DNA from 3 places in the Rhodococcus sp. 24CO genome. Region 3 is predicted to be linked to each of the others. Evidence: riboswitches for the same ligand, from Rfam matches in the RefSeq annotation. Region 3 holds a riboswitch; each other region holds the start of a gene.

Region 1 (10,214 bases), on a different contig from region 3:
CGTCGTCGAACGTCACGGCCAACTGTGAACCGGTGCGCGTGTAGGCATCGCGGCCGGCGAAGTCCACGAGGTCGACGGCGGCACGCGCCTGGGCGAGTACCGCCATCTGGTCGTCGAATGCGTTCGGGGAGACACAGATTGCCCAGGGATCGTAGGTCTCCTCGCTGATGCAGTGGTACATCAGGATGCCGCCGCGACGCCGTTGTTTCCGGGCGCGTAGCCGGAGCATCCGGGCGAGGGCGTCACGCCTCGACATCGTCGCCCTTGCGTGCTGCGACCGTCACGATGACGGGGTACTCGGGGTCGAAGACGTTCAGTTCCTGCCTCTTCAGCTCGCGGTCGGCCATGCCGTGCAAGAACGCGGTAGCCGACAGCACATTGCCGAACGCGCGCACGTCGACGCTCTCGCGCGGGAAGGGGCCGTCGAACAGTCGATTCACGGCCAATTCGGTGAATGACCAGTACCAGGTCGAGTTCCACACCGGGTCGGCAATCTGACTGATGCCTGGCACGGTGCACAGCACCACGCCGCCGGGCTTGAGGATGCGGTGGAGCGTCGCCACCGCGGCTTTCGTATCGAAGATCATCTGCAGCGTCTGCGTCAGGATGATGCAGTCGTAGGTGTTGCTCGGCACGTTCGGCGCGTCGGTGAGATCGGCAACGTAGGTCGCGTCTTCCACGTCTGCGACGTGCAGCATGTCCGAGCGGGTGACACCCTGGCCGAATCCCTGGGTGTAGGTTCGCTCGCCGATCTCCAGTACGGATCCGGTGATCAGGCGGCTGTGCGAGTCGAGGAAGTTCTCGATGTAGTAGCGGTCGATCGGGCGCCCACGCTCGAAACCGTATTCACGGCAGATCGGCTCGATCCGTCGGAGGTCGCCGAAACGCACCTTGCCGACACGCGGCTTCTGCCGCCGATCATTGATCACTCGGAGCACACGGCGGTAGTTGTCCTCGCCCAGAACCGTGCGGGCAAGTGAAGTCCTACTGCGCTGCAGAAGCGTCATCGTCAATCCGTTCTCGGTGTCGGCCAACGGAGTCGGCACAGCCGGCGCAGTCGTCCGCGACCTGGGAACCAGCTGTGTACTCCCTGTGAGTTAGGCGAACCTTACCTAAGGTGGATGTGTCCGCTTTCAGGGGGTCCACCGGAATCTCCAACGGACGAAGGAACACCTCGGCGCGACCGGAACGACGACGCCGCACAGGAGTCCCACTGAAGTAGCGGGACCACCTGTGCGGCGTCGAGACGAGCTATGTGGTTGTGCTTATCGATCTGCCTGCGTGGCCGGGAGGATGCGCGCGCTGACCTCGCCGAATCCGATGCGCGAACCGCCGGTTCCTGGTGCGGTGGCCGAGATGGAGATGACGTCGCCGTCTTCGAGGAAGGTACGAGTCTCGTTGCCGACAGCGACGGGTTCTTTTCCACCCCAGGTCAGTTCGATGAAGGCGCCGCGCTGGTTCTTCTCGGGGCCGGAGATGGTTCCGGACGCAAAGAGATCGCCGGTGCTCGCGACTGCACCGTTGATGGTGGTGTGGGCCAGCATCTGTGCGGGCGACCAGTACATCTGCGCGTACGGCGGACGGGAGACGACATGTCCGTTCCACTCGACAGCGAGATCGATGTCGAGTCCCCACTTTTCCTCGCCGCGCAGGTAGGAGAGGGGCTCGGGATCCTGGACAGGAGTGTCGATGCGGGCAGCTTCGAGAGCGAGAAGCGGGACGACCCACGGGGAGATGGACGTGGCAAAGCTCTTGCCCAGGTTGGGGCCAAGCGGAACGTACTCCCACGCCTGAATGTCACGGGCAGACCAGTCGTTCACGACAACAGCGCCGAAGACGTGGTTGGCAAACTCGTCCGGCGTGATGGAATCGCCCATCGTCGACGGCGTTCCGACGATGAAGCCCATCTCGGCCTCGATGTCGAGGCGACGCGACGGTCCGAAGTCCGGGTTCGCCTGGTCAGGGCTCTTGCGCTGGCCGCAGGGACGAATGATGTCGGTACCGGATACGACGACGGTGCTCGAACGCCCGTGGTAGCCGACAGGAAGGTGCTTCCAGTTGGGCATCAGGGGAGCGGAATCGGGGCGGAAGAGACGACCGAGGTTGGTGGCGTGATTCTCCGACGCGTAGAAGTCGACGTAGTCGGCCACAGTGATCGGCAGGTGCATCTCGACGGAGTCGATGGAAAAGACTGCGTCGGAGGGGATTTCCCCGGCAACAAGTTCGGTGATCTGGTTGCGCACGGAAACCCAGCGATCGCGGCCCTGCGCCATGAATGCGTTCAACGTCGGTTCCGCGAAGACGGAATCGCCGAGTGCCACTGCAAGATCGATGACGGAGTCGCCCACTCGCACGCCGACGCGCGGAGCGCCGCCTGCGGGGGAGAACACGCCGTACGGCAGGTTGTCGAGACCGAAGAGCGAGTCGGTGGGAATGTTGATGGTCGTCATGGTCATGCGAGTGTTCCTTCTGTTTTCTCGGACCGGTCGATCAGTCCCAGGTCTTCGAGTTCGGTCAAGGGGTCCGAGATGCTGCAGGTGCCGAACGAGAGGAAGCGTCGACGCACATCCTGGCCATCCAGTTCGGAAACGCTGTGTGCGATAGCGGCTCCATCCCGTTCTGCCAGTGCGGCAACAACATCGGACCGATCTCCGCCGGCAGACGCGGCGCCCACTGCCGACACGATGTTGAGAAAGCCATGCTGCTCGAAGCCCGTGTCTGGGTCGGTATTGCGAACAGCGTGATGTAGCCCGGCAGTCGCTTTGAACGGAATTTCCTCGCGGACAACCGAAATGATGGCGTCGGCGAGCTCGTTCTCGTCCGGATATGCCTCAGCCTGAACTCCGCCGGTGCGGAACTTGGCGCTGTAGCCGGCCTTTGCGAGTGCGGCAATGTAGCTGTCGCGTCGGTCGTCGCGGGGAACCTCGACAAAAATGTCGAGGTAGGGATACGCGGCGTGAATGCGTGCCAGTTCGTCGAAAGCATGATCGGCCGCTACGCCGGCCGGTGTTCCGACCTCCACCGCTACGACGTCGACGCCGGGGATGGCCAAGGCCTTTGCCACTGCGGCCGCGACGGCGTCCGGGCCGGCAGGAACCGTGAGACTCAGTGCCAGAGGATGATCGGTAGAAACGTGAGCGGAGAGTTCGTCCAATCGCGGCGCGGGGAAGACGAACGGGCCGACCAATGCTGAGTAGCCGGCTTCGAGGTACGACTGGTGCGATGGAACTGCTTCGGCGAGAGGAGCATTGCCGGGTGGGAACAGGGCGGCGTCGTCGCACAGACCGCGCAGCAGTGGGGAGATGACCGTCATTGCGCAGGACCCCGTCCTGCCCAACTCCAGGCGTAGTTGTCATCTTCGCAGGCCAACGCGCCTTCGCCGAGTTCGAGCGGCCGGAACGTGTCGACCATGACGGCGAGTTCGTCGAAGAACTCTGCACCGATGCTGCGTTCGTACGCTCCCGGCTGCGGGCCGTGTGCGTGTCCGCCGGGGTGAACCGAGATGGAACCCTGGCCGATGCCGGAGCCCTTGCGTGCTTCGTAGTCGCCGCCGCAGTAGAACATGATCTCGTCGGAGTCGACGTTGGAGTGGTAGTACGGCACGGGGATCGACAGCGGGTGGTAGTCGACCTTGCGTGGCACGAAGTTACAGATCACGAAGTTGTTGCCCTCGAACGCCTGATGCGCCGGCGGCGGCTGGTGAACGCGACCGGTAATGGGCTCGTAGTCGGAGATGTTGAAAGTGTAGGGGTACAGGCAACCGTCCCAGCCGACCACGTCGAAGGGATGCGTCGGGTAGACCATGCGGGTTCCGGCGATGCCGGCCGACGTCCGGTGCTTGACCAAGACCTCCACGTCGGTGCCTTCGGCGATCAGGGGCGCGCTGGGGCCGTGCAGGTCGCGCTCGCAGAACGGTGCGTTCTCGAGCAACTGGCCGAAGCGTGAGAGGTAACGCTTGGGCGGAACGATGTGACTGTTCGCTTCGATCGCGTATGCACGGAGCGGCTTGTCTCCCTTGGGGATCCAGCGATGCGTCGTGGACATTGGGATGAGGACGTAGTCGCCTTCGCGTGCTTCGAGTGCGCCGAAGACCGTTTCCACGGTGGCTTCACCGGACTCGATGTACACCATCTCGTCGCCGATTGCGTTGCGGTACAGGGGAGATGCCGCGCCGGCAATGACGTAGGACAGGCGGACGTCGGCATTGCCGAGGATCAGGCGTCGTCCGGTCACCACGTCGGTTTCGGCCCAGATGTTTTCCGGGAACAAGTCGTGCAACTTCAAATGGCGCGGTTTGAGAGGGTGATTGGGTGTGGTGCTCTGGTCGCGCAGTTCCCAGACCGTGGCGTCGACGATCGCCGACGGAATTTCGCGGTGGTAGAGGAGCGACGAGTCGGAGGAGAAGCCTTCTTCGCCCATCAACTCCTCGTAGTAGAGGTTGCCTGCTTCGTCACGGTGCTGAGTGTGACGCTTCGGGGGGACATTGCCGAGTTGTCGGTAAAACGCCATGTCCGGCCTCCTTCTGTGCTGTTTCCGTCTGACTCACCTTGACCAGATAGTAAACACATTAACTAAAATGAAGTGACAGGTGCAACCCTTCGAGAGGAACGGGTTGTGTTGCTAGTTCCGTCCGCGCACGTCGAACTGGCTACGATTGGTGATCAGTTTGTCCAGGAGCATCACAAGAATCCGCTGTTCAGCTTCGCTGAGGACGCTGACCCACGCGTGTTCGCGTTCGTTCTGTTCGCGAAACGCCTCGACCATTGCGTCTCTGCCCGTATCGGTGAGGTAGAGCTGCACCGAACGGCCGTCGTTCTCGGTAGGGCGGCGATCGATCAGGCCGTCTGCAAGCAGCGATTTGGACAGGTTCGATACGGCCGCCCGACTCATTCCAGTGAGCTCGGCAGCGGCTTTCGGCTCGATCGGCCCAGCCAGCCAGGTGACGAACATCAGGCGGAAGGATGACCACGACCAGCCGCGTGGCCGGTGTATCGACGACTCGAGGTCGTACGTGACCACGTTGGATGCGCGGTTGAGTGTCAGGAGAACCTCGGTGGCGAGGTGGTGGCGAAAGCCGTGCTCGTCGGACAGTCTTTTGTTCGCCAACTCGATGAACGACCAAAAGTTGAGCTCTCCGGCCGTTCCCTGAGTTTCTTCTGCTGCGGCTTCCATGGCGTCACTCTAGCGTGATTAAAGGCCACCTTTGTATATGAATGTACTAAAAAAGGGGCCTACGGCCCTTGTGCGCCTTTCCGGCAGTGCGAACTACCAGAAAGGCGCACAGGGGGCGGAGCCCCCTAAAGTTCCGCCCGTACCACCTTTGCCGCCTCGACGAGGTTGCGCAGCGACGCTTCAACCTCGACCAGACCTCGTGTCTTCAAGCCGCAGTCAGGGTTGACCCACAGCCGTTCCACCGGGACGGCCTCGAGTGCTTCGCGCAGCGAACCGGCAATCTCGTCGACGCTCGGGACCCGCGGAGAGTGAATGTCGTACACACCGGGGCCGACACCCAGATCGAAGCCCACGGCGCTGAGGTCACCCAGAACCTCCATGTGCGAACGGGCCGCTTCGATCGAGGTGACATCGGCATCGAGTCCCGCGATCGCGCCGATCACGGCCCCGAACTCCGAGTAGCAGAGATGCGTATGGATCGCCGTGGAATCCGCGACCCCCGACGTTGCCAGCCGGAACGACCCGACCGACCAGTCCAGGTAGGCCGGCTGATCAGCGGCACGCAGCGGGAGCAATTCACGAAGTGCGGGCTCGTCCACCTGGATGATGCCGATGCCCGCAGCCTGCAGGTCGACGGTCTCGTCCCGAATCGCCAACGCAACCTGATTGGCGGAGTCGGCGAGAGGTTGATCGTCACGCACGAACGACCACGCCAGAATCGTGACCGGTCCCGTGAGCATCCCCTTGACCGGCTTGTCGGTCAAGGACTGCGCGTAGGTGATCCAGTCGACGGTCATCGGTTTCGGACGGGAGACGTCGCCGTAGAGGATCGGCGGACGGACACAGCGCGTGCCGTACGACTGAACCCAACCGTTCGCGGTCGCGAAGAAGCCGTCGAGTTGTTCGGCGAAGTACTGCACCATGTCATTGCGCTCGGGTTCGCCGTGCACGAGCACGTCCAGGTCCAATTTCTCCTGGAGTGCAACCACATCCGCGATCTCGCCGCGCATGCGCGAGATGTATTCAGGCTCGTCGATCTCGCCGTTGCGCAATGCCGCACGCGCCACCCGGATCTTGGATGTCTGCGGGTACGAACCGATAGTGGTGGTCGGAAGTGGAGGAAGCGGCAGCAATTCGGCTTGAGCCTTGCGACGCTCCGCCGCCGGGGCGCGGTTGGTCGCCGAATTCAGCACGGCTTCAAGACGTCCACGCACGCCGGCGTCGTTGAGTCGCTTGTCGTCCTTGCGAGTCGACGCGGCGGCGCGGGCGAGGCCGAATTCGTCCTCGACGGATTCGCGCCCCAGAGTAAGCGCGGTGGCAAGCGTGGTCACTTCCCGCACCTTTTCGGCGCCGAATGCAAGCCAGGAGCGCAGGGCTTTGTCCAGATCCGGTTCCTGGGAGAGTGAGTACGGAACGTGCAGGAGCGAGCATGACGTGGAGACGGCAAGGGTATCGACGCTGCCGAGCAGAGCGCCCAGCGTGGACAGCGCCGAATCCAGGTCCGTTCGCCAGATATTTCGGCCGTCGACAACTCCGGCGACAACGAGCTTGCGGGCGAGGTCTGGGACGGACCCAATCGAATCACGTCCTGCGACAAGGTCGATCGCAAAACCTTCGACTGCGGTGGACGCGAGGGCGGGAAGCGCATCGCCCAACGAGCCGAAGTACGACGCCAGCAGGATTGCCGGTCGATTCGACAGCGACGAAAGCTGTTCGTAGAGCGACCGGGCGGCTTCGATCTCTTCGTCGGTGCGGTCGCCGACGAGCGCCGGTTCGTCAATCTGCACCCACGCGGCCCCGGCGTCGGCGAGCTTGCCGAGAAGGTCCGCGTACAGCGGAACCAGTTCATCGATCCGGGTCAGAAGCGGTTCTTCGGTTCCGACAGCCTTCGAGAGGAGAAGGAACGTGACGGGGCCGATGACAACCGGGCGAGCGGGTATGCCGTCTGCGAGCGCTTCCGCCAGTTCGCCGAGCACTTTCGAGGCGTCGAGCGAGAACGTCGTGGACGGTGAAATCTCGGGGACGAGATAGTGGTAATTGGTATCGAACCACTTGGTCATCTCGAGTGGGGCGATGGTGTCGGTGCCGCGTGCGGCCGCAAAATAGCGGTCCAACGGATCGGCGACGGATGCGACCCTCTCGGGCAGCGCGCCGAGAAGCACTGCCGTGTCGAGCATCTGGTCATAGAAGGAAAAGGTGTTGACCGGGATGGAGTCGATTCCCTGGTCACGGAGGTCGGCCAAGCCCTGCCGACGCAGGTCACGGGCTACTCGCGCCAAGGCGTCGGCGTCGATGCGCCCCGCCCAGTAGCTTTCGATTGCCCGTTTGAGTTCGCGATGAGGACCGATACGCGGAGAGCCCAGCACGGTCGCGGTGAATGTTGTTGTCACGGAGTTTCTCCAGATTGCCAATGCACTGATGGCCACTGCCGGCAGACGGGTACACCTCATGAGGCCGCAATCAAACATGCGACCACGTCTCGAGATCTACGCGCCCATTCCACGAGGCGGTGGACCGTCGGGCACGGCGTGCCCGACACAGTCGGCAGGTCTTCGGACTCGCGGGCGCTCGATCGTGGTGATCGAACCTACTGGCCATCGCTTCCCAGGCAAAAGCCCAGTGCATGTAGACGGCGGTCGTTCCTGCTTACCGCTGCGGGACAGTCCCGGATTTTCACCGGGTTCCCTCTCACTCCGTCTGCCTGAGCTGACGGAGCTTCGACGCCAGGAACGGTCTTCGGGGCTCCTCATGACCGCGCCGGGCGAACCAGCTGCGTTGCCCAGCATAGGGCTATGTGCGTGGGAGCAGGAAAAGCAGTGCCCGTATGACTTGTGTCGACGGGTCTAGGCGCGCCACGAGTACGAGTTGGAGTCGGGAGGTACCCGGGGAAGATTCTCGGACGATCGGAGATTTTCGGCCATTTCGACAAGAAGGGCCTGTGAGGCTGGGGACAGGTCGACTACCCGAGACGTGAGATTGCGTAGGCGATCGTTGTGAAGCTGTGCGAGCAGAATGTGGTCGGAATCGCCGCTTGCGAGAAAGGGCACTTCTTGGTCGGGGTTGAAAAAATAGTCCGGAGTCACTTCGAAGAATCGGGCGAGGGCGGAGACAACTTCGGGTGAAGGGTTGGTGCGGACGCCCGTGCGGAGTTGCGACAAGTAGGGAGTAGAGATGCGACAACCGTCTTCGGTCATGCTGCGCACAACCATGGCGTTGGTGACGTGATTAGGGGCGGACTCGAACAGCGCATTCAATCGTTGGCTGAATCTTTGCGCCATGAGCCTTCCCCCTGTGTTGTCCGCTCAACCATCTGATAACTGGTAGGTAACCAAAGGTGGGTCGGTACTCCGCTATTCGGTTCCGCAACGCATTGTCGCGGAACCAGGTAACAGGATACGTGAATATTTGGGTTAGAACTGCAGGCGGGAGAGTGATTAACAATAATTGCGACGGAATTGCCGGATACGGGACTCTATGTGGGGACCCTGCTCTTCTTATAACCAACCGTTGGCTTCGGCGATTCGAGCAGATTCTCCACGCGTCGCACCTCCGGTCTTCCCCATCGCGGACGACAGGTGATTGCGAACGGTGCCAGCTGACAGGAATAGCTCGGCGGCGATAGCTGCAACGGGCGCGCCGGCCTTCGCGGCGCGCAGTACTTCCGTTTCACGATCGGTCAGTGGAGATTCGCCGCTGACGAGGCTGTCTGCCGCCAGCGTCGGATCTACGACGCGCAACCCCGCATGGACGCGTCGTACCGCGTCGGCGAGTTGCCGCGCCGGGGTGTCCTTGACGACAAAACCGGTGGCTCCCGCGTGCATCGCCTTGCGAAGAAATCCCGGCCGCCCGAAGGTCGTCACGATCAGCACCCGTGTTTGTGGGAGCGCTTCCAGCAACGCCGACGTGGCTGCAATCCCGTCCAGTCCCGGCATCTCCACGTCCAGCAGTGCAACATCGGGGCGGTGTTCCATCGCTGCCGCAACAACCTCGTCGCCTCGGCCGACTTCTGCGACCACGGTCAGATCGGTTTCGAGATCGAGGAGTGCGGCCAGGGCGCCGCGAACCAATGCCTGGTCGTCGGCAAGTAGTAGCCGGATGCTCACGTGTTCTCCTGTTCGTGGACCTTTAGTGAAAAGCCCTGGTGCGCGGCGGCGTTGATGATCACGCGGGCTCCCACCGCTGCGGCGCGTTCACGCAGTCCGGTCAACCCGTTGCCGATCGTCGTATTCTCGCCGGAGATCCCGTCGTCGAAAATTTCGACGCTCTTCTCGTCGATGGTGATGGTGCATTGTGTTGCGGCGCTGTGGCGTACGACGTTGGTGACGCCTTCACGAACGGTCCAGGCAAACAATTCCCGCAAGTGTCGCGGCACCATTTCGGTACTGTTCGGGGAATGATCTTCGATGCCTGCAGCACGCAGAGCCTCTCGGGCGCGGGCGATCTCGACGGGGAGTGAGATGGTTCGAAACCCGTTCACTGCGGAGCGCACATCCGCCAAAGCATCGCGGGACAGTCGTTCGAGATCGTCGAGTTCACTGCGAGCGCGCTCGATGTCGACGTCCAACAATCGGTTGGCCAGTTCGGCTTTGACGGTGATGACGGTGAGCGAGTGCCCGAGGATGTCATGGAGATCGCGTGCCATTCGTGCGCGTTCCTCCATGACAGCACGCTGTTCCTGTTCTTCTCGTTCGTGGACCATCGAAATATTGCGTCTGATGAGGGACATGACGCCCCACGTGGCAAACGCGGCGGCGCACACTCCGAGCGACAGGCCCGAATAGTTTCCCCATCCGGCGCTGACACTGACGATTTCCACCGAAGCGGCAATGGCCAAGGTGAGAATGCCGCCGGCCACGGTCGGCAGCATTGTCACAGCCGTGACGGCGAGGTACGGCGCAGTTGCGAGACCGGTCGGCCCGACGCTGATGATGATCACAGCGGCGAGTGCAGTCAGGCCGGCCAACGTGACTACCGCGCGGCGAACTGTCGGTTCTCCGCTGAGAGTGAGACGGCGCTGCTGTACCCGGGCAAAGGTGTAGAGG
Region 2 (10,214 bases), on a different contig from region 3:
CAACAACGGCGGTGAGTCCGTGACTGTGGCAATCGACTACATAGTCCATCACGTCAAGGCCAACGGACTCACCAGTCCGAAGGTGTTCAAGCTGACCACGCGCTCTCTCGAGCCCGGGGCCAGCGCGAAGGTAGCCAAGCGGCATTCCTTCAAACCGATCAGTACGCGGCGGTATTACGCGGGCACACATTCCGTCGAGCTACAGATCAACGGGGTTACACAGGGTCTGAAATCTTTTCAGCTCCAAGTCGCTGCGGACGATAGCTGACCGAGGGATAGCCGTCTTCGGGGTCGATAGTGACTTTCGCCCGGACCCGGTAGACCTGTTCGACCAGGTCCTCGGTCAGCACTTCGGTCGGTGTACCCGACGCAACCACCCGTCCGCGTTCGAGCACGACAAGGCGGTTGCAGAACATGGCCGCCACGTTGAGGTCGTGCAGGGCAATGTAACTGGTCACCGGCAGCGTCGACACCAGCGACAAGATGTCGAGTTGGTGTGAGATGTCGAGGTGGTTGGTCGGCTCGTCGAGCAGCAGCACGTCCGGTTGCTGAGCCAGCGCGCGGGCGATCTGCGCGCGTTGACGTTCACCACCGGACAGCGTGTGCCACAAGCGTCGTCGCATCGACGTCATGCCGGTATCGGCGAGTGCCTGATCTATTGCATCGTCGTCAGCCTCTTCCCCGGAACCGAACAGCGTGCGGTGCGGAATGCGGCCGAGTCGGACAACGTCGAGCACACTGATATCGACCTCGGTGTGGGCGTGCTGATCGACTACTGCGATCTTCCGGGCGACGGTGCGTCGGCGAACGCTGCTGATACTGGTGCCACCCAGCGTGACATCGCCCGAATCAGGAGATGTGACTCCAGCCAGGATGCTGATGAGTGAGGACTTCCCGGACCCGTTGGGGCCGAGGATCCCGATGGTGTCACCCGGTTGTGCAGCGACGCTTACCCGGTCGAGGATCAGGTTCTTTCCGCGATGCCACACTATGTCGTGCGCTGCGAGGCTCATGCGCTTCTCCTCATTCGGAACAGGATGACCGCAAACGCGGGAACGCCGATGAGGGCCGTCACAACGCCGACCGGAATTTCCTGGGGAGCAAACGCCGTACGTGCGATGGCATCCACCCACACCATGAAAATCGCACCGATCAATGCCGTGGCGGGGAGTAACCGGCTGTGTCTCGAACCGACTAGAAACCGTGCGGCATGCGGAAGTACCAGTCCCACAAAACCTATCGCCCCGGCAGCGCTGACCAGTGCGGCCGTAATCAGTGCGGTGATGGTGAGAAGGAGCAGTCGAACGCGCTGGACAGGGATCCCGAGCGTCGCGGCGGCGTTGTTGCCGAAGGTGAAGGCGTCCAACGCCGGAGCCTGGGCGAGACACACAAGGATTCCGACGGCTACCACTGCGCCACACAGAACTACGTCCGTCCAGCCGGCACCGGCCAACGAACCGAGAAGCCAGAACAGGACACCACGAGTCTGCTCGGCGTCGGCGGACGAAATGACGATGAACGACGTGAGCGCCGAGAACAGTTGTGTACCGGCAACACCTGCCAGGACCACCCGGGACGTGCCACCGCCGGCTCCCGCCGCAAGCAGCATCACCAGGCCGAACGAGACGACTGCACCGGCAAATGCACCGGCGGACAGCGAGATAACGCCGCCGCCGATGCCGAGCACCGCGATCATCACCGCGCCGGTCGATGCCCCGGACGAAATTCCGAGAACAAAAGGATCGGCCAGTGGATTACGGAGCAGTGACTGCATGATGACGCCGCACAGCGCGAGCCCGGCACCGCAGACCGCAGCCAACAGTGTTCGGGGAAGCCGTAATTCCCAGACTATGCCGTCCTTGATCCGGCTGACACCGGACGACCCGACACCCCAATGTTCGAACACCACGGCGTATACGTCGCGAACCGACAGATTGGCCGGGCCGATCGTGATCGCCAGCGCAATCGAGAACCCGAGAACCACCAGACCGATCAGGAACAGCACTCCCAGAGTCGATCGCGATTCGAGACGCGCAGTGCGCGTGCTCAATTGGCCAAGCCCCAGTCACGCAGGGCGGTGGCGGTCTTCTCGACGCCGTCGATCGTGCGGATGGAAGGGTTGAGATCGGCGCCGTTAACGACGATGTACTTCTTGTCCTGCACAGCTTGCAGACGTGAGGTGACCGGGTTGGATTCGAGGAAGGCGATCTTGCTGGCCAGTGCGCCGCCGTCGATGCTGCGTCGGCTCAGGTCCGCGAGCACCAAGGCCGTTGGGTTGTGATCGAGAATGGTTTCCCAGCTGACCTGTGGCCATTCGTCCGTCGTGTCGGCAAAGATGTTCTCCGCTCCAACAGATTCCGTGATAATTCCGGACGAGCCGCAGCAGCCCGCCATGTACGGCGTCATGGTGTCGGCAAACCAGAATGCGAGGGAGACTCCGGACGCGTCGACGGAATCGGACGCTGCCGCGAATCGATCCTGTAGTTCGGCGACAAACTGCTCGCCTCGATCCCGCACGTCGAAAATTGCTGCCAGTTCCCGGATTTCCTGGTAGACGGTCTCGATCTTCAACGGTTCGGTGCGAGCGCCGTCCGCATTCGATGCCGAGGAGACTTTGCCGTCGCAGCCGTTGTCGGTGGGAGAGAGGTACGTCGGCACGCCGAGCGCGGCGAACTGATCTCGGCTCGCGACGCCGCCCTCGGCGATCGTGGAGGCAAACGACGCCGACACAAAATCGGGTTCCGTGTCGAGGACAACCTCGAAGGACGGTTTGTTGTCGGCAAGGCGCGGGACTCGATTGTTGTCGGCTGCGAGGTTCTCGCGGACGGGATCGGTCCACGTAGCGGTCCCGACCATGCGGTCTGCGAGTCCGAGGGACAGCAGGATCTCCGTGGAGCCTTGGTTGAGGGAGACCGCACGCGTCGGCGGTGCGTCGATAGTGACCTGTTGGCCACAGTTGTCGATGGTCAGGGGGTAGTTGGACGAGGTGGCGTCACTCGCGGTGACGGAGTCGCCGGAGGCGGCGCAGCCGGCCAGACCCAAAGCGAGAGCCGACGTGGCAACAACTGCTGATGTGAAGCGCATGAAACGCATGAAGAGGGAACTCCTTGCTCAGGGCTCGATCGCGGAGCCGAGAATTCGCCGTGCTCGATCAGCGAGTATCCGGACTTCGATCCCTCGAGAAGGTTCGTCACCGTTGCGCGTCAGCCCTGGACTTGCACCAGGTTCCCTCGCCGATCGTGGCCGCACGAACGGCCACGTCAACCATAACGAGCCGCTGGTTTCTCCCCGCAAACACAGGGGTGGAATTGACCTCGTCGGCACTCGAGGTATCGTGGCCGTCATGCAGCGCGTCTATTTCTGGTTTAGCAGGCCGGCCCCGGGTGGGCCTGCCGGCGTAACCACGCGCTGACAACCTCCACCCAAGAGCCGGACTACAGACCGGCTCGCTGGAGTTCATTTCACCTCTGGGGTCGGCCTGAGAACAGGAAACCGAAACCCCATGACTGTCACCATCGACACCACAGCCACACCGGACAGCCTTGACGATCAGCGCACTGTAAGTATCAGTCCGCTCGTATCGCCTGCGACTGTCCGTGCTCAGCACGCACCAGACGAGGTCGCGGCCGCAACCGTGCGCACCGGTCGGGCCGACACCATCAACATCCTCAATGGCGAGGACGATCGTTTGATCGTCGTTGTCGGTCCGTGCTCCGTGCACGATCCGGAAGCCGCGATGGACTACGCTCGCCGGTTGGCCGCCAAGGCCGAAGAACTACGGGACGACCTGCACATCGTCATGCGTGTCTACTTCGAAAAGCCGCGCACCACGCTCGGGTGGAAGGGACTGCTCAACGATCCGCACCTCGACGGCACCTACGACGTGAACACCGGTCTTGGTATCGGCCGCAAGCTACTGCTCGACGTGTCCAGCCTCGGTCTGCCCGTCGGTTGTGAATTCCTCGACCCGATCATGCCGCAGTACATTGCGGACCTGGTCAGCTACGGCGCGATCGGTGCCCGCACCGCCGCGAGCCAGGTGCACCGCCAGCTGTGCAGCGCACTGTCCATGCCCGTCGGAATCAAGAACTCCACCGAAGGCGACGTACAGGTAGCCGTCGACGGTACCCGCGCTGCCGCTGCGAGCCACGTGTTCCCCGGAACCGACCTCGACGGTCAGGCTGCCTTGATCCGTACCGCCGGCAACCCCGACTGCCACGTCATCCTTCGCGGTGGCAGCGACGGACCGAACTACGACGCCGAGACCGTCGCGGATACCCTTGCCCGCCTGCGTAAGTCGAACTTGCCCGAGCGCGTGGTCATCGACGCGAGCCACGGCAACAGCAGCAAGGATCACGAGCGTCAGGTGATCGTCCTCGACGACATCGCAGCTCGTCTCGCCGCCGGTGAGCAGGGAATTGCCGGCGTCATGCTGGAAAGCTTCATCGAGGCCGGTCGTCAGGACCTGACCTTGGGCAAGGCGGACGAACTCACCTACGGCCAGTCCATCACCGACGCGTGCATCGACTGGTCCACCACGGCAGCGCAGTTGGACCGTCTGGCGCAGGCCGTTGCCAGCCGCAGGGGCTGACACCCCCGTGCGCCTTTCTGGTAGTGGGCGCTACCAGAAAGGCGCACAGGCGTTTACGCCAGAACTTCCCGTGTGGCCGTGACCAGACGTTCCAGCCAAGCGTCCGTGCCGATGGTCTGACGCAGCGGTTCGTTGGGCAATTCGATGCTGACCGGCAGACCGGCAGGCAGGGTCGACCAGATTTCGGCCAGCGCGATACCTCCGGTACCGGGCACTAGACGCTCTTCGCGGGCGTGTCGGATCAGTTCTGCGTCATCGATGGGAGCGGGAGTCGAACCGTCGCACATCTGGGCGTAGTGCAGCCACTCGCGCGGGATGGACGCTAGATCCTCCAGCGTTGTTGCCGAGCGGTCGGTGTGGAGTGCGTCGACGAGAACGCTCCGAGCCGGACCGTCTGCTGCCGAGACGATCTCGATGGCAGCACGTGCATCTGGCACTGCGGTCCACGGCATGAACTCGAGGGAAGCGACGATGCCGTAGTTCGCGCACAGTTCCGCGAGGCGGGCATAGGAATCCGTGAGACGAGCGCGGTCGCGGTCGTCGCCGCCCACCAGAACGGCCTTGGCTCCGAGCTGTGCGCCTGCTTCGAGAAGCGGAACGTAGTCGGCGGGGTCGAAGTCGGCTGCAAGGCGGATGATTTCGAGGTCGAATACATCGACCGGCGAATCACCCAGTCGACGCACCAGCTCGTCCAACCCCTGCTTGTCCTCGTGCAGAGGATAGGCCGTCGTACCTGGTGCCGCGGGCATCAGACGGATACCGATGGTGTCGAAGCCGTGCTTTTCGGCCAAGTCGACGTGCTGCATCGGGGCGGTGTCCAGCACCGTGAGGGCTGCAAGTCCGAGTGAGAGTGTCATGCGTGCGCTCCAACTGTCTTGGCGTCGGCCAGTTCCCGGCCGGCCAGGTAACCGAAAGTCATGGCCGGGCCGAGATTGATGCCGCCGGACGGGTAATGCCCACCCATGACGCTGGCCTGATCGACGCCCACCGCGAGCAATCCCTCGATGGGTCGGTCATTGTCGTCGAGAACATGGGACGCGGAGTCGGTGACAAGTCCGGCAAAGGTACCGAAACTGCCCGGAACAACCTTCACCGCGTAGTACGGACCCTTCTGCAGGGGCGCGAGCGACGGGTTCGGCCAGGGATTGGCGGTATCGCCGGAACCTCGGTTGAACGGTGTTGTACCGCGACCGAATTCGGGGTCGTCACCGGCCACAGCCCCGATATTGAAAGCTGCGACGGTTTTCTCCAACTGCACCGGATCGACGCCGATCTTCTCTGCCAGTTCGCGAACGGTGCGACCACGGGTGAGGTATCCCGAGCGCAGGTACGGCTGGATCGGGATCGGCAGGGGCTTGGCCATGCCCAGCGGGAGGTAGCGCACATACTGCTGATCGGCGATCAACCACGAACACACTTCTTCGCCCTCAGGAACCTGGTCGACCATCGCGAGTGTGTAGTCGTGGTAGCCGAGTGCCTCGTTGACAAAACGCTTGCCGTTCGCGAGAACTCCGATGACACCGGGCTTTCCGCGGTCGAGGATGTGCGGGAACACCGCTTCCTTGCCGTTGCGGTAGCGAACGATGGAGACGGGGCAGTACGCGACGGGGGAGGCGAGTGTGCGGTCGAGGCGGCCACCCACGGATTCGCCGAGGGTGATGCCGTCGCCGGTGGTTGTCTTGGGGGTGAGCGACCAGTGCTCGTTTCCGGTGGGTGTCCGCGGGAACAGTTCCCTGCGGCGGTCGATGTCCTGGGCGAAGCCGCCGGTGGCCAGTACGACGCCGCGCCTGGCAGTTACCGAGTACGCGCCATCGGGGCCTTCGAGGCGGACACCGACGACGCGGCCGTCATCATCGGTCTGTAGCGATGTTGCCGACGTCTTCACCCGAATCTCGACGCCCAGATCGAGCGCTGAGCGCAGCATCATGCCGACCAGTGCAGTGCCGTTGACGAGCTGCTGACCACGACGCTTGGTGGCGAGATCGAACATGTGCTTTGTCACGCGAACACCACAGTGCACAAAAGCTTTCGGTGATCGGGTCGAATGCAGGAATGCCTGCAGGTCGGGTCCGGCCATGATGCCCATGCCGAGGAATGACGTCTCGTACAACTGTCGACGCAGTAGCGCCGCGACGTCGGGGCCGAGCTTTCGCAAGCTCACCGGTTTCGGTCCGACGGAGCGGTGACCGGTGCCGGCTCCCGGTGTGTCGCCGTGGATGTCGGCGATCTTGGCCCCGGGAACAAACTTCAGCGCGGTCTTTCGTTCGAAGAACTCGACCATCTCCGGCGCACCGTCCAGGAGTGCATCCACCTTGGCGGCGTCGAAGTTGTCGCCGAGGCGGTTCTCCAGATATGTCCGCGGCGCCGAGCGATCTTCGACAACACCGTCGGCGATGGCAAACATGTTGCGCGGGGTCCACATCCACCCTCCCGACCATGCCGTTGCGCCGCCGCAGGTGTCGGCCTTCTCGACCACGAGTACGGACGCGCCGCCATCTGCTGCGGCAATTGCTGTGGAAAGCCCGCCTGCGCCGGAGCCTACGACGATCACGTCGTAGGTGAGGGAGGTACTGCTACTCATTGCTGCTCCTTGGCAGTTGTTGCGAGGGTAGGTGTCGACGTCAGTTCGACAACCTTGCCCGTTCGTGACGATTCGTAGATTGCGGCGATGATGGCAAGCGACGCGCGGGCGTCGCGTCCGGTGACGGCGGGTTCGCGCCCGGTCAGGACGGCGTCGGCGAAATCTTGCACCTGCAAGGTATGGAAGTCGGTGAGTGCCGCATTGACCGCTCCCACATCGAGATTGGCGTCGATGTCGGCGGAGTACGGCGACTGGAACTCCACTTCGCCCGGCACGGTCCAGATTTCGTTGACACCCTCGTGTCCTTCGGGAAATTCGAGGACGCTGGCGATGGCACCGGTGCGTCCGATCACCGTAACGCGGTTGCCCAGGTTGTGATTGGCGCCCGTCGTCGCAGTGACGGTGGCGGTGCCGCCAGAGGCAAAGGAAATTACGGCCGACGCGCTGTCCTCGGTCTCGATGTGCTCACCGTGTGTGTGGGTGCGGATGAAGCCGCTGACCGAGACGGCCTCGCCCATGAACCAGGCCAGCATGTCGATCTGGTGCACGGCCTGCGTCATGAGCACGCCGCCGCCGTCGGTGTCCCAGCGTCCGCGCCACGCGTCGGCCGAGTAGTAACTCGACGGGCGGTGCAGGATCACCGACGCCTCGCCGAGCGTGGGCAGTCCGATCCGGCCGTCGTCGATGGCGTCCCGGATCCGACGCGCGGCCGGCCAGAATCGGCGTTGGAAGAGCACCCCGAACGTGATACCGGCGCGGTCGGCGGCTTCGATCATGCGGTCGGCGGCAGCAACATCGACCGCGATGGGCTTCTCGCACAAAACATGTACACCCGCTTCGGCAGCGGCCACGACTACCTCTTCATGTACCGGGTGCGGCGTGCAAACGGTGCAGGCGTCGAGTCCGAGGGCAAGAAGTTGCTCCACTGAACTCACGGCTGCGGGAATGCCGTGCGCGGCCGCGAACTCCTGGGCGCGTCCGAGATCGGGGTCGCAGCAGCCGATTACCTCGACGCCCGGCACTTGTTGCAGGGCGCGGGCATGGTTGCCGGCGATCTTGCCGCAGCCGACGATTCCGACTTTCAACGTCATCAGAAATGTTCCTCTGCTTCGACGTCCCGTGCCGCAGACTCGCCGCGGTCGAGACTGTTCAGTGCTTCGATGTCCTCGGCTGTGAGAGTCACATCAAGTGCGGCCAGGTTCTCGGCCTGGCGCGTCGGATTCGCGGACCGCGCGACCGGAACCACGCCCTGCGCGGCATGCCACGCGAGGACCACCTGAGCTGGGGTGCAACCGGTTCGACCGGCGATCTCCCCGACTACGGCGTTGTCGAGTACATCGCCCCGGCCGAGGGGGCTCCACGACTGGGTGAAGATGCCAAGCTCGTCGTTGGCACGGCGAACCGGGATTCGAGCGAGCGACGGGTCCATCTGAATCTGGTTTACTGCCGGTGCCTCACCGGTCTCGGCGACGAGTCGGCGCAGGTGGTGCTCCAGGAAGTTCGACACACCCACGTAGCGAACCAGTCCGGCGTCGCGGCAGGCCAACATCGCCTCGAACGATGCGACGTAACGATCGATCCGCGGTAGCGGCCAGTGGATCAGGAAAAGATCGACTTGATCGAGTCCCAGCCTTTCCAGGCTCTGCTCGAGGGCTCCACGGACGTCTCCGGAAACCTGGTCGTTTCCACGAAGTTTGGTGGTGACAAACAGTTCTTCTCGCTGGAGACCAGACTCCGCCAGTGCAACGCCGACGGCGTCTTCATTGCCGTAGATCGCGGCGGTGTCGATGAGTCGGTACCCGGCCTCGATGCCGGAGAGAACCGACTTCGTGGCGTCGGCACCGACGAGTGGCCAGGTTCCGAGTCCGATGGGCGGCAATGCGGTTGCCACCGGTGCGGCTGTCTGTGCGCTCATGCGTGAACCTCCTGACGGGCCGCAGCGGCGGCAGTGATGGTGACGGCGACGTCGGCTGCGGTCACGAGTGCGGCATGGATGGACCCGCCGTCTCCGCTCGCGTCGCCGACGGTATGGACCCCGAGTCGTGGTGCCAGTGAACGTAGTTCGGACAGAAGCTCCGAGCGCGGCTCGACGCCCTGAGAGATCAGTAGTTCGCCGGGGGCGTCGACCTCGGTCAGTACACCGCCTGTAGAGATCGTGACCCGATCAGCGTCGACCTTGGTGACAATCGAGCTCAGGTAAGATTTGAGGTTCTCACTTGCGGCCAGGCGCGGCAGCAGCACGATCTTGCCGCGTCGGCCGACGTCATGCGCGATGGTTTCCTGCGGGCCGATCATCACGACCTGTGTGCCCTTCTGGAGCAGATCGTCGGCGACGGCCGCAGCCTCGCGGTCGGCGCCGAAAATGGTGATTGCTTCGGGGGCAGGATCTCCGGAGACGAGGAACTCGCGGACATCACGGACGGTTCGGGTTTGCGCGCCGGGGAGGTCAGTCACGGGACCGTGCCCACCGGCAGCAAGGACGATCGCGTCGAAGTCACCGTCTGCGAGCAAAGCTGCGTCAGCTCTGGTCGAGGTGTGGCACTGCACCCCGAGTTCGGCCAGTTCCGCGAGGTACCAGTCGACGATCCGCCCGTATTCGGGATACTCGTGCAGCTTCGATGCCAGAGCGAAGTCGCCACCGAGGCTGGGGCGTTCGTCGTACAGGTCGACGCGATGACCGGCAAGTGCGAGGTCGCGGGCAGCGGCCATTCCGGAGGGACCGGCACCGATGACGGCGACCCGCACGGTGGCATCAGCCGGCTTTGTGGGCTGATCCAGTTCACGTCCGACCCACGGGTTGACGGAGCACGGAATGGGGCCCGCCGCCAGGCTGTCGATGCAATAGTTGCAGGCGATACACGGGCGGTAGCGACCACCGTCGATAGCGCGATTCGGAAAGTCCGGATCAGCGTGCAATGTGCGCGCCATGCTGACGAAGTTCGCCTGACCGGATTCGATGATCTGCGCGGCGATCTCCGGCGACGTGATGCGTCCGGCTACACCCACCGGGATGTCGAAGTCGCGCTGGTACTGCTCGGAGTA
Region 3 (10,214 bases):
TCTCGGGGAGGAGCTTGCCACCGAACTGAGTCGTCGCGCGGACGCTGCGGACGTGCGCGTGATGTTCATCAGGCATCCGGGTCGACACGAAATAGCCTCTGCCGGTCACACGGTGCTTCTTGCTCGCTCCGATCCTGACGATTCGTGGTGCGAGCGCATGCAGATCGATTCGCCGTTCGATCTTCTCGACATCGACTTCGCTCTGCTCAGTGGGCCGGCCCCAGGACTGGGCGTCCGGGTCGATGAACCGGTGGTGCTGGTGTGCGCGCACGGAAAACGTGATCAGTGTTGCGCAGTTCTGGGCAGGCCGATTGCAGCGGAGTTGGTTCCGGCGTTCGGCGAGAACGTGTGGGAATGCTCGCATACGGGCGGTCATCGGTTTGCGCCGTCGATGATCTTGTTGCCCAGCGGCTATACCTACGGCCGACTGTCCGGTGCGGAAAGCCTTGCGGCGGTGAAGTCAGCGGTCAGCGGTGAGGTGCATCTTCCTGGGCTGCGGGGCCGGAGTCCGTGGAACTCGGTGGGCCAAGTCGCGGAAATTGCTGTTCGGCAGTACATTCCCTGCGGCATCGACGACCTGAGTGTGGACGATCTGGGCGGTCAGCTGTGCATTGTCGAGCACGTCGACGGTCGGAGCTGGGAAGTGGAAACGCAGACGTCGGAGTTGGCTCCACGTCCACCGAGCTGTGGGGCGGATCCCAAACCTGTTCGGCCCGTTGTTGCCACGTCCGTTCGCGAACTGGGTTCAGGCCTGATTCTGAATTAGCCGTCGTGCATCAGTTCAACTCTGACGACCCTGGCCTCAGAGGTCCATATACGCAATCGGGTAGTCATCCTCGAGGATGACTACCCGATCAGGGAAAACCGGGAGCGGGTCAGTGCCCGATGCCGACCTTCGCGTGGATTTTCTTCATCCACCCCGGCGCCCACCAGTTTGCTTCGCCCATGAGTTTCACCAGGGATGGAACGAGGAGCATGCGGATGATGGTTGCGTCGACGATCAGTGCCACGATCATGCCAACTCCGAGGAACTTCATCACTCCAAGACCTGACATGGCAAAAGCACCCGTTACGACAATGAGGAGCAGTGCTGCTGCCGTCACGATGCGGCCCGTTCGCTCGGTGCCGAACTTGACGGCTTCTTCCGTTGTCGCGCCGTCGTTCTTCGCTTCGACCATGCGCGACATGAGGAATACCTCGTAGTCGGTGGACAGTCCGAAGACAACGGCCAGGATCAGGACGACAAATGTTGCTTCGAGGGGCGTCTGGCTGACACCGAGAAGTTCGACGCCATGGCCTTCCTGGAAGACGAAGGTGAGGACGCCGAAGGTGGTGGCCAAACTCAAGGCCGCCATCAGCACAGCCTTGATGGGCAACACAATTGATCCGAAGGCGAGGAACAGCAGAATCAGGGTTGAACCGACCATGATCAGAATCATGACCGGCAGCCAGTGCAGGACAGCGTTATTGCCGTCGTCGACGGTGGCTTGCCCGCCGCCGACCAACAATTCGGCACCGTCGGGCGCAGGTATCTCGCGTAGGTCGGTGACAGCGTCACTTTGGGACTGCGGCGTGGAGCCTTCGCTGTAGAACGCTTGGATTGCGATCAGCGAATTGGTGCTCGCGACGACGGTAGCCTGTGCGATGCCCTCTACTTGGCTTGCGGCTTCGGCTACTGCCGTGCCTTCGGCCGGGTTGAGTGCGGTATCGCCCTCCGCCTGCAGGATCAGTGTCGCGCCGTTGCCGGTCTGGGGAAATTCGTTGACCAGCGTGTCCATGGCCGTGCGAGCGGGGTCGTCGGCGGGCAACGCGGTGTACGAGAGTTCGCCAAGTCGTGCGCCAAGCAGCGGCGACGCCAGGACGAGAAGCAGGGTGACAATCGTGATCGATACGGCAACAGGTCGTTTCATCACCCACGTGACGACGCGACCCCAGAACCTGCGTGAGCGTTCTTCTCCGCGTTGGGCTGCGCCCTTGCGCCATGTCAACGAGTTGATGCGATGGCCCAGAATGGCAAGCAAGGCGGGTACCGCGGTCAGCGACAGTACGGCCGCGCTCAGCACGGCGGCGATGGCGCCGAACCCCAGTGAACGAATCACAGCTTGTGGGAACACGAGCATGCCGCTGAACGCGCAGATCAGCAGCAGACCCGAGAACATCACCGTACGACCAGCCGTCAGAACGGTGCGGGTGGCTGCGGCGCCCGGTTCGGAACCGGAGTTCAGTTCCTCGCGGTACCGACCGACGACAAACAATCCGTAGTCGATGGCAAGGCCGAGCCCCAGCAATGAGGCCACGTTGATCGAGAACGAACTGACCTCGGTGACCGACGTCAGAACTCGCAGGACGGCCAAGGCGCTCAGCACGCTCAGGACTCCGACAAAAACCGGTACGGCTGCGGCGACAAGGCCGCCGAAGATGAAGACCAACAACACGAGGGTGATCGGGATGGCTATAGCCTCCGCGATAACAAGATCCTTCTCCAGCGTGGTGTTGAAGGCGACACCCACCACCGTGTTTCCGGCGAATTGTGTTTGCGCGCCTTCCACTTCGAGCGTGGGGAGCAGATCGGAGAATGTGGCGGAGGTGACTCCGGAGTCCGGTGCCAAGGTGATGGCAACCGCGCCCATCGTTCCGTCGTTGGAGACCAGATTTGCCTTGGTCGCGGCATCGGCGGTCCAATACGACTTCACCGAGGCCGTCGGCACGTTGGCCGTGAACTCGTCGACTGTGGCTGTCACGGCCGGGCCGATGTCCTCGAGACTTCGGCCGTCGGTCGGTGTGTAGATCGCAATGATGTCCGCGGTTTGCGGTCCGAGGTTTTCCTCGACGATTGCTGCGACCTTCGCGGAGTCGCTTCCCGGGTCGACAAACCCGCCTTGGCTGAGCTTTCCGAATACTCCGAGACCCCACACGCCACTGATAAGCACGATGAGAACCGCGAGCGAGAGCACCCACCATTTTCGGGAAACGACGGTTTGGGCCCAGCGTGTCATTGATCAACTCCGGTGAAATTTTCGGACATGGCCGTACCGACTGTATCCGGGGGAGGGATTCCTGGGCATGACACGCCGTTGCCGCTGAACGTAAGTCACGCTCAGCGGCAACATCGGCTAAAACCTGGTGCGTGGAGTCAGCGATTGTCCTTCTTGGCCTGGCGCCGTGCACCGGCGGCGATACTGGACGCTTCGAACTTCTTCTTGCCCGGCGAACTACGAGTTTCGTCGACGCGGGCCTTTCCCGCGGACGCGACCTTTCCGTTACTCGTGTCGATGTCGCTGAAGGATGGAGCGTCCTTGCGAGCTCGGCCCAGCCGTTCGTCCTTGAGTTCGCGGGCGCTTTGACGCGAGACCGCTGCCAAACGGCGGCTCACTCTGCTGAGCGCGTCTTCGAAAACTTCTGCTTTACCGGCGTTGCGCGCATTTGCCGACTTACCGGATCCGCGGCCCTTCTTCTCGGCCACTTTTGCCGAACCCTCACGTCGGTACAACTTCGTGTACTTGTTGCGGGCCCGACGAATGCGCGTGTGCAGGGCGATCAGTTCGTCTTCGTCGAGTTCGGCAATCTGATCCTTTTTGGTCTCGAGGATCAACACGTATTCGTCCTCGGAAAGGGAATTCAGTATCTTTTTCACGTCTATTCCGATCTGTCCAGAGTTTCCGAATTTCGGTGGTACCGCATGCTAATCCTTTTTCGAGGTGCGCGGCGGAATACCGTGCTCAGGAGCGGGTCCGGAATGTACGTGGCGAGGCCGTTGCAACTCGGTTCGGATGTGTCATGCATACTGCTGGAAGCACTTGCAAGCCATGCGTGTGGGGGAAGCCGGTCCAAATCCGGCGCTGACCCGCAACGGTAGGTTCGTTCCCGAATCATCGAGAACGAATGAGCCCGAATGCCCGCCGCGTGGTGTGCGACATCCATTCGTCGTGGTCTACGAAACGGAAGTCCCGCGAGAGCCCTGCCCGCGGATTCCCTCTGCGCGGTCGGTGTTCTCCCAGGATTCTCATTCGTGGCTCTGAGCCCTTTTGCGAGGTCCCGTGTCACTCAAGATTTCCCCCACCCGCACCCTTGTCGTGTTGATCGCGACAGCGTTGATGGCCGCCGGTTGTTCGAAAGGCGAGGCAACCGAAAACTCCGCGTCGACGGAGTCATTTGCTCAGCCGGTCAGCATCACCAATTGCGACCGTGAAATGGTCTTCGATTCACCGCCGCAGAGAATTGTGTCCTTGAACGGCCATGTCACCGAAGCACTTATCGAGATCGGCGCGGGTGATCGCATTGTCGGACGGGCATACAGCGACAACCCGCCGACCGCGGAGACGGCCGAACAGTTCAACAAGATCCCCAGTCTGTCCGACACGTTCCCGAGTGCCGAGCAGATTCTGGACGTGGATCCGGACTTTGTTGTCGGCGGAATGACCAGCGCATTCAACGAGAAGCAGGGAAGATCACGCGACGCCTTTGCCGAGAAAGGGATCAATACCTTCCTCTTCTCGGAATACTGCGGCACCGGATTCCCCGATATCGGACTGCTCGAAAACGACTACACCCAACTCGGCCGCGTCTTGGGAGTCGAGGATTCCGCTCGCGCCGTAGCCGAGCAGATCAGCTCCGGCCTGGACGCAGTCCGTGCTTCAGTCGGCGACGCCGCGCCGGTGTCCACCTTCTTCTACGACGGTGGTGAGGATGTTCCGACCACGATCGGTGGTGTCGGCGTCGGGCAACTGGTTGCCGCGTACTCCGGCGTGACAAACATCTTCTCCGAAGGCGCCAAGCCCTACATCGATGCAAGCTGGGAGGCTGTTGCCGAGCGCGCGCCCCAAGCGATTGTTGTCATCGACTACGGAGACAAGACAGCGGATCAGAAGATCGACTTCCTGCGGTCGCAACCGTTGATGGCAACCACTCCGGCCGTAACGCAGAACCGATTTGTTGTGGTGCCTCTCGCTGATCTCTTCGAGAGTTCTCGTCTCGTGCGCTCGGCGAACACCATTGCAAGCGCTTTCCATCCGAGTGCGCTCACACCGGGCGCCGACGCGTCGAAGTGACCCTTTCACGTTCCGGTTTCGGGGCTCTGCTGGCCGGATTGCTGCTGGCCCTGGCAGCCATGCTGGGATTGGCGGTGTCCTTCGGTTCGGTCCGCATTCCGATCGGTGACGTGTGGGCGATAGTCGGAGCACGCTTGGCGCCAGGGACTTTCGAGACCTGGTGGTCGGCGGCGCGGGAGTCGATAGTGATCGACTCCCGCCTGCCGCGCGCCCTCACCGCTGCCGTGGTGGGTGCGTCGTTGGCGATCTCAGGTGCGGTGGCGCAGGCGGTCACACGCAATCCGTTGGCCGATCCGTACCTTCTCGGTGTGTCGTCCGGCGCGGGTTTCATGGTGGTCCTGGTCTCCGTGCTGGGCTTCGGTGTCGGCGTCCTGGGAGTTTTCACGATTCCCGTTGCAGCCTTTGTCGGTGCGATGATTCCGCTGTTCCTTGCCCTGGTGATCGGTGGCAGATACCCCCAGCCCACGGCAATCATCCTGGTGGGAGTTGCTCTGGCCCAGATCTTCTCGGCGCTCATCACGTTCTGTATTCTGGTTCTGGCCGACGATCGGCATGTGACGTCCGTGATGCACTGGATAGCAGGCGGATTCGGCGATTCGAGATGGTCGACGCTGATCTTTCCGACCGTAGCGCTTGTTGTCGTCGGAGTTGCGTTGCTGCTCAGCGCGCGGTGGATGGACGTCCTGCAGACCGGCGACGACGGCGCCGCTGCCTTGGGTATGAACGTGCGACGCTTCCGCGTGTTGTCGCTTCTTGCGGTGTCGGTACTGGCCGGCGCTGCGGTGAGCGTCGCCGGCGGTATCGGTTTCATCGGATTGCTGATTCCGCATCTTGCCGGATTTGTGGTGGGTACCAGAGCAATTCGTCTGCTTCCCGCCGCTGCGTTGCTGGGCGCGGTGGCGATGGTGGCCGCTGATACGGTGGCACGTTCGGTGTCGGAATCGACCGAGCTCCCGGTGGGTGTGATTACTGCTTTGGTGGGAGCGCCGATATTTGTCTGGATGCTCTACCGGCAGTACAGGAGGTTGGAGCAGTGATTCTCGAACTCGTCGATACCCGGGCCCGCCTGGGAAGTCGTGAGGTGCTGCACGGCATAGGTTTCCAGGCTTCCGCAGGTGAGATTCTCGGTTTGGTGGGCCCCAACGGTAGTGGCAAGACGACGGCGCTGCGTTGCTGTTACAACGCGCTGACTCCCAGCGGTGGTGCGGTGCTGATCGATCGGGTGGATGCGACGGCATTGTCGCGCAGGGAGATTGCCCGAACCGTCTCGGCCAGTGTTCAGGAACCAGCGGTGTCCAGTGGGCTTTCGGTGCGTGAATCCGTTGCCCTTGGACGTACACCGCATCGAAATTGGCTGGATCGCACGACGGAGCAAGACGGCAACATCGTGGATCGGTGCATAGAACAGGTCGGTCTCGAGGCACTGGCCGGTAGGGACGTCGCGACGCTGTCCGGTGGTGAGCGTCAGCGAGTGTCCATTGCCCGGGCGCTGGCGCAGCAACCGAAGATCCTGTTGTTGGACGAGCCGACCAATCATCTGGACCTGCGCCACCAGCTGATCGTGATGGAGCTGCTCACGGAGTTGGCGTCGCAGGGGTTGGCCGTCGTGGTCACGATGCATGATCTTCGCCTGGCCGTCGAATATTGCGATCGACTGGCGGTACTCGAGGCGGGAAACCTGCGGGCATGTGGGCCCACCGCTGCGGTGCTGGAAGAATCGTTGCTGGCCGAGGTTTTCGGGATCAAGGCCCGCGTGGAGCACGGGGTGCGTCCGCGGATGGAGATTGTGGGGCTGGCGTGAATGACGAGATAGGCGCGATCTACGCGCGGATGGCGACGGCGGTTCCGTTTTTCGAAAGCCTCGACGCCTATCCGGCGACCATCCCGGCCGCGGTGATGACGGACCCGGCCTGGATGGCAGCGCGCGTCGCGGATACGGCAAAGCGGTGGGGGAGTGACGAGAGCCGGGTCAACGGCACCTTGTGGTGGTATTCGGCCAGTTCCACGTTGACCGGTATCCCGCTCGGAACGGGATTGGTCACCGGTTTTGCCGCTGATCCGTCGCTTGCCGAGGCTCGGATCTTCCTGCGTGACGACGGCTATCTCGGTGGTTTTGTCGCCGCTTCTCTCATCCCGATCACTGTCGGTGTTGCCGAGTTGGCTCGGGCGATGTACGAGGCATTGACGCCCGTCATCGAGGTACTCGCCGAGGTGTCCGGAGTGCGAGAGAAGGCGTTGTGGGCGATCACCACCGATTCCATTGCCAACCGCGCGCTCGATGCGGCAGGCGCACGGCGTGAGCGCGGAAGTGCCTGCGCTGCTGGATTGATCGATGCCCTCCGTAGTGCGGGCGCGCCCATTCCGCGACCTCGTTTTGTGGATGTGAGCGCGGGGGCGAGCGCCGTGCGAGTGGAGAATCCGTTGACGCCGGTGCCGACGGATCGACGACGGTTCACCCAGCGTGCGTCGTGCTGCCTGATCTACGAGGTGCCAGGCGAAGCCAAGTGCACCAGTTGTCCCAAGCGGGCGCCCGAGGATCGTGCGGGGTTGCTTGCCGCTCTTGTTTGACGGATGGCGGGTGAGCTGCCAGACTTGAATGTATCGAACATAAGTTCGATGCACGATGCGTCTTCCCTCCCAGCATCGCGACTGTCCGCAAAGACACTGTTCAGGACGCTGTGAGGCAATTATGGGTTGGGGGAACGGACCGCCGACGTGGTCCGAGATGGAACGAGTTCTGTCGGGACGCGCCGGCCGCGTAGAGCACGAAGATCTGTTTCCCGGCGACGGAAACGACAGTCCGGCATGGTCACGCAAGCGCGGGGAGTACACCGCCGGTGAACTCGCTCGCGGCAACAGCACCGTGCCGTACGCCGAACTTCACGCCCATTCTGCGTTCAGTTTTCTCGACGGCGCCTCACCTCCGGAAGAGTTGGTGGAGGAAGCCGTCCGACTGGGCCTGGAAGCTATTGCTGTCACCGATCACGACGGTTTCTACGGAGTGGTGCGGTTTGCCGAGGCGGCTCGTGAATGGGGAATGCGGACGGTGTTCGGTGCGGAGTTGTCCTTGGACTCCACACCGCGAGTGGGAGCGGCAGATCCCGGCGGGACACACCTGTTGGTTCTCGCGCGGGGGCAGGAAGGCTACCGTCGGCTCTCCCGTGAAATCGCTGCTGCCCACCTGGCCGGTGGTGAGAAAGGGAAGTTGCAGTACAACTTCGACACCTTGACCGAAGCTGCGGGTGGGCATTGGCAGATCCTGACCGGGTGCCGGAAAGGTCATGTGCGGCAAGCTCTCACCTCCGGCGGGAAAAGCAGCGCCGCGGTGGCTTTGCGGGATCTGGTCGAACGTTTCGGCGCCGACCGGGTGGCGGTGGAACTCACTCATCACGGGTTGCCGGAGGACGACGAGCGCAATGCTGTTCTGGCACAGCTTGCCGCCGAACAGGGATTGCGAACCGTAGCGACCACAGCGGCGCATTTCGCGGCGCCCCCGCGTCGCCGGTTGGCCATGGCGATGGCTGCGGTTCGCTCCCGGCAGAGTCTGGACGACGCCGCCGGCTGGTTGGCTCCGACCGGTGGTGCGCACTTGCGTTCGGGTGCAGAAATGGCGTCGCTGTTCTCGCTCTACCCGGAGGCGGTCAGCGGAGCTGCCGAACTGGCACGTGAGTGCGCTTTCGATCTGAGGCTCATCGCTCCCAAGCTGCCGCCGTTCGACGTACCGCCTGGGCACACCGAGGCGTCGTGGTTGCGTGAGCTCACGATGGCGGGGGCGTTGGATCGTTACGGCCCGCCCGAAGATGCGGAGAAGGCGTATCGACAGCTGGAACATGAGCTGGCCATCATCACGTCCTTGGACTTTCCCGGGTATTTCCTCGTTGTCCACGACATTGTCTCTTTTTGCAAGAACAACGACATCCTGTGTCAGGGAAGAGGTTCCGCGGCAAATTCGGCGGTGTGTTACGCCATCGGCATCACCAACGTCGATCCGGTTCGTAACGAGCTCCTGTTCGAGAGATTCCTCGCGCCCGAGCGCGACGGTCCGCCGGACATCGACGTGGATATCGAATCCGACCGTCGTGAAGAAGCTATCCAGCACGTGTACACCAAGTACGGCCGCGAGTATGCCGCACAGGTAGCCAACGTCATCACCTATCGAGGGAAATCGTCGGTGCGGGATATGGCTCGGGCACTGGGCTTTTCGCAAGGACAGCAAGATGCGTGGAGTAAGCAGGTCGGACGGTGGGGCGGCATCGACACAAACGCCGAGACGGATATACCGCGCCCGGTGCTGGAACTGGCGGCACAGATCGAGGGGTTTCCCCGGCACCTCGGTATCCACTCCGGCGGTATGGTCATCTGCGACCGACCTATCGCCGACGTCTGTCCGGTGGAGTGGGCGCGCATGGCCAATCGCAGTGTCCTGCAGTGGGACAAAGACGACTGCGCCGCCGCGGGGCTGGTTAAATTCGATCTCCTGGGCTTGGGAATGCTGTCGGCCCTGCACTACATGATGGATCTGGTAGCCGAGCACAAAGGCATCACCGTTGATCTCGCGCAGTTGGATCTCCAGGAAACTGCCGTGTACGAGATGCTCCAGCGGGCAGATTCCGTGGGAGTGTTCCAGGTGGAATCGCGGGCGCAAATGGCGACGCTGCCGCGTCTCAAACCGCGGAACTTCTACGATCTGGTCGTCGAGGTTGCCCTTATCCGGCCCGGTCCGATCCAAGGCGGGTCGGTGCACCCCTACATTCGTCGGCGCAACAAACTCGAACCTGTCACCTACGATCATCCGTCGCTCGAAAAGTCCCTGAAACGCACACTTGGTGTTCCGTTGTTTCAGGAACAGTTGATGCAGATGGCCGTCGACGTCGCGGGATTCACACCGTCCGAGGCAGATCAACTGCGTCGGGCCATGGGGTCGAAGCGTTCCACCGAGAAGATGGAACAACTGCGCGCGCGGTTGTATCAGGGAATGCGCGACCTTCACGGAATCGATGACGCAGTTGCCGACCGTATCTACGAGAAGTTGTACGCCTTTGCCAATTTCGGTTTTCCGGAGAGTCATTCGCAGAGTTTTGCCGCCCTCGTCTTCTACTCGTCGTGGTTCAAACTGCATCATCCGGCAGCGTTCTGCGCCGGACTGCTCCGGGCGCAACCGATGGG

What was found. A riboswitch is a leader RNA that binds a small molecule or an ion and turns the genes downstream of it on or off. The one in region 3 is predicted to bind cobalamin.
Region 1: another riboswitch for cobalamin. It lies ahead of metE (5-methyltetrahydropteroyltriglutamate--homocysteine S-methyltransferase); the one in region 3 lies ahead of V2B23_RS20120 (ABC transporter substrate-binding protein).
Region 2: another riboswitch for cobalamin. It lies ahead of V2B23_RS27890 (ABC transporter substrate-binding protein); the one in region 3 lies ahead of V2B23_RS20120 (ABC transporter substrate-binding protein).

The regions. Positions count from the first base shown of each region.
Region 1 is NZ_JAZFNF010000015.1:22,193-32,406, reverse strand. Features, by position in the region: gene V2B23_RS27980 (polysaccharide deacetylase family protein) at 1-256, opposite strand, end outside; gene V2B23_RS27975 (class I SAM-dependent methyltransferase) at 243-1,046, opposite strand; gene fahA (fumarylacetoacetase) at 1,266-2,450, opposite strand; gene V2B23_RS27965 (hypothetical protein) at 2,453-3,313, opposite strand; gene V2B23_RS27960 (homogentisate 1,2-dioxygenase) at 3,310-4,509, opposite strand; gene V2B23_RS27955 (MarR family winged helix-turn-helix transcriptional regulator) at 4,621-5,172, opposite strand; gene metE (5-methyltetrahydropteroyltriglutamate--homocysteine S-methyltransferase) at 5,298-7,562, opposite strand; cobalamin riboswitch at 7,699-7,906, opposite strand; gene V2B23_RS27945 (helix-turn-helix domain-containing protein) at 8,016-8,450, opposite strand; gene V2B23_RS27940 (response regulator) at 8,667-9,275, opposite strand; gene V2B23_RS27935 (sensor histidine kinase) at 9,272-10,214, opposite strand, start outside.
Region 2 is NZ_JAZFNF010000015.1:6,451-16,664, reverse strand. Features, by position in the region: gene V2B23_RS27905 (DNA alkylation repair protein) at 1-268, shown strand, start outside; gene V2B23_RS27900 (ABC transporter ATP-binding protein) at 216-1,013, opposite strand; gene V2B23_RS27895 (FecCD family ABC transporter permease) at 1,010-2,050, opposite strand; gene V2B23_RS27890 (ABC transporter substrate-binding protein) at 2,047-3,093, opposite strand; cobalamin riboswitch at 3,136-3,268, opposite strand; gene V2B23_RS27885 (3-deoxy-7-phosphoheptulonate synthase) at 3,503-4,591, shown strand; gene V2B23_RS27880 (sugar phosphate isomerase/epimerase family protein) at 4,645-5,448, opposite strand; gene V2B23_RS27875 (FAD-dependent oxidoreductase) at 5,445-7,172, opposite strand; gene V2B23_RS27870 (Gfo/Idh/MocA family protein) at 7,169-8,263, opposite strand; gene V2B23_RS27865 (aldo/keto reductase) at 8,263-9,087, opposite strand; gene V2B23_RS27860 (FAD-dependent oxidoreductase) at 9,084-10,214, opposite strand, start outside.
Region 3 is NZ_JAZFNF010000007.1:485,143-495,356, reverse strand. Features, by position in the region: gene V2B23_RS20135 (sucrase ferredoxin) at 1-766, shown strand, start outside; gene V2B23_RS20130 (MMPL family transporter) at 876-2,996, opposite strand; gene V2B23_RS20125 (hypothetical protein) at 3,134-3,634, opposite strand; cobalamin riboswitch at 3,775-3,918, shown strand; gene V2B23_RS20120 (ABC transporter substrate-binding protein) at 4,095-5,048, shown strand; gene V2B23_RS20115 (FecCD family ABC transporter permease) at 5,045-6,085, shown strand; gene V2B23_RS20110 (ABC transporter ATP-binding protein) at 6,082-6,849, shown strand; gene V2B23_RS20105 ((2Fe-2S)-binding protein) at 6,846-7,616, shown strand; gene V2B23_RS20100 (error-prone DNA polymerase) at 7,738-10,214, shown strand, end outside.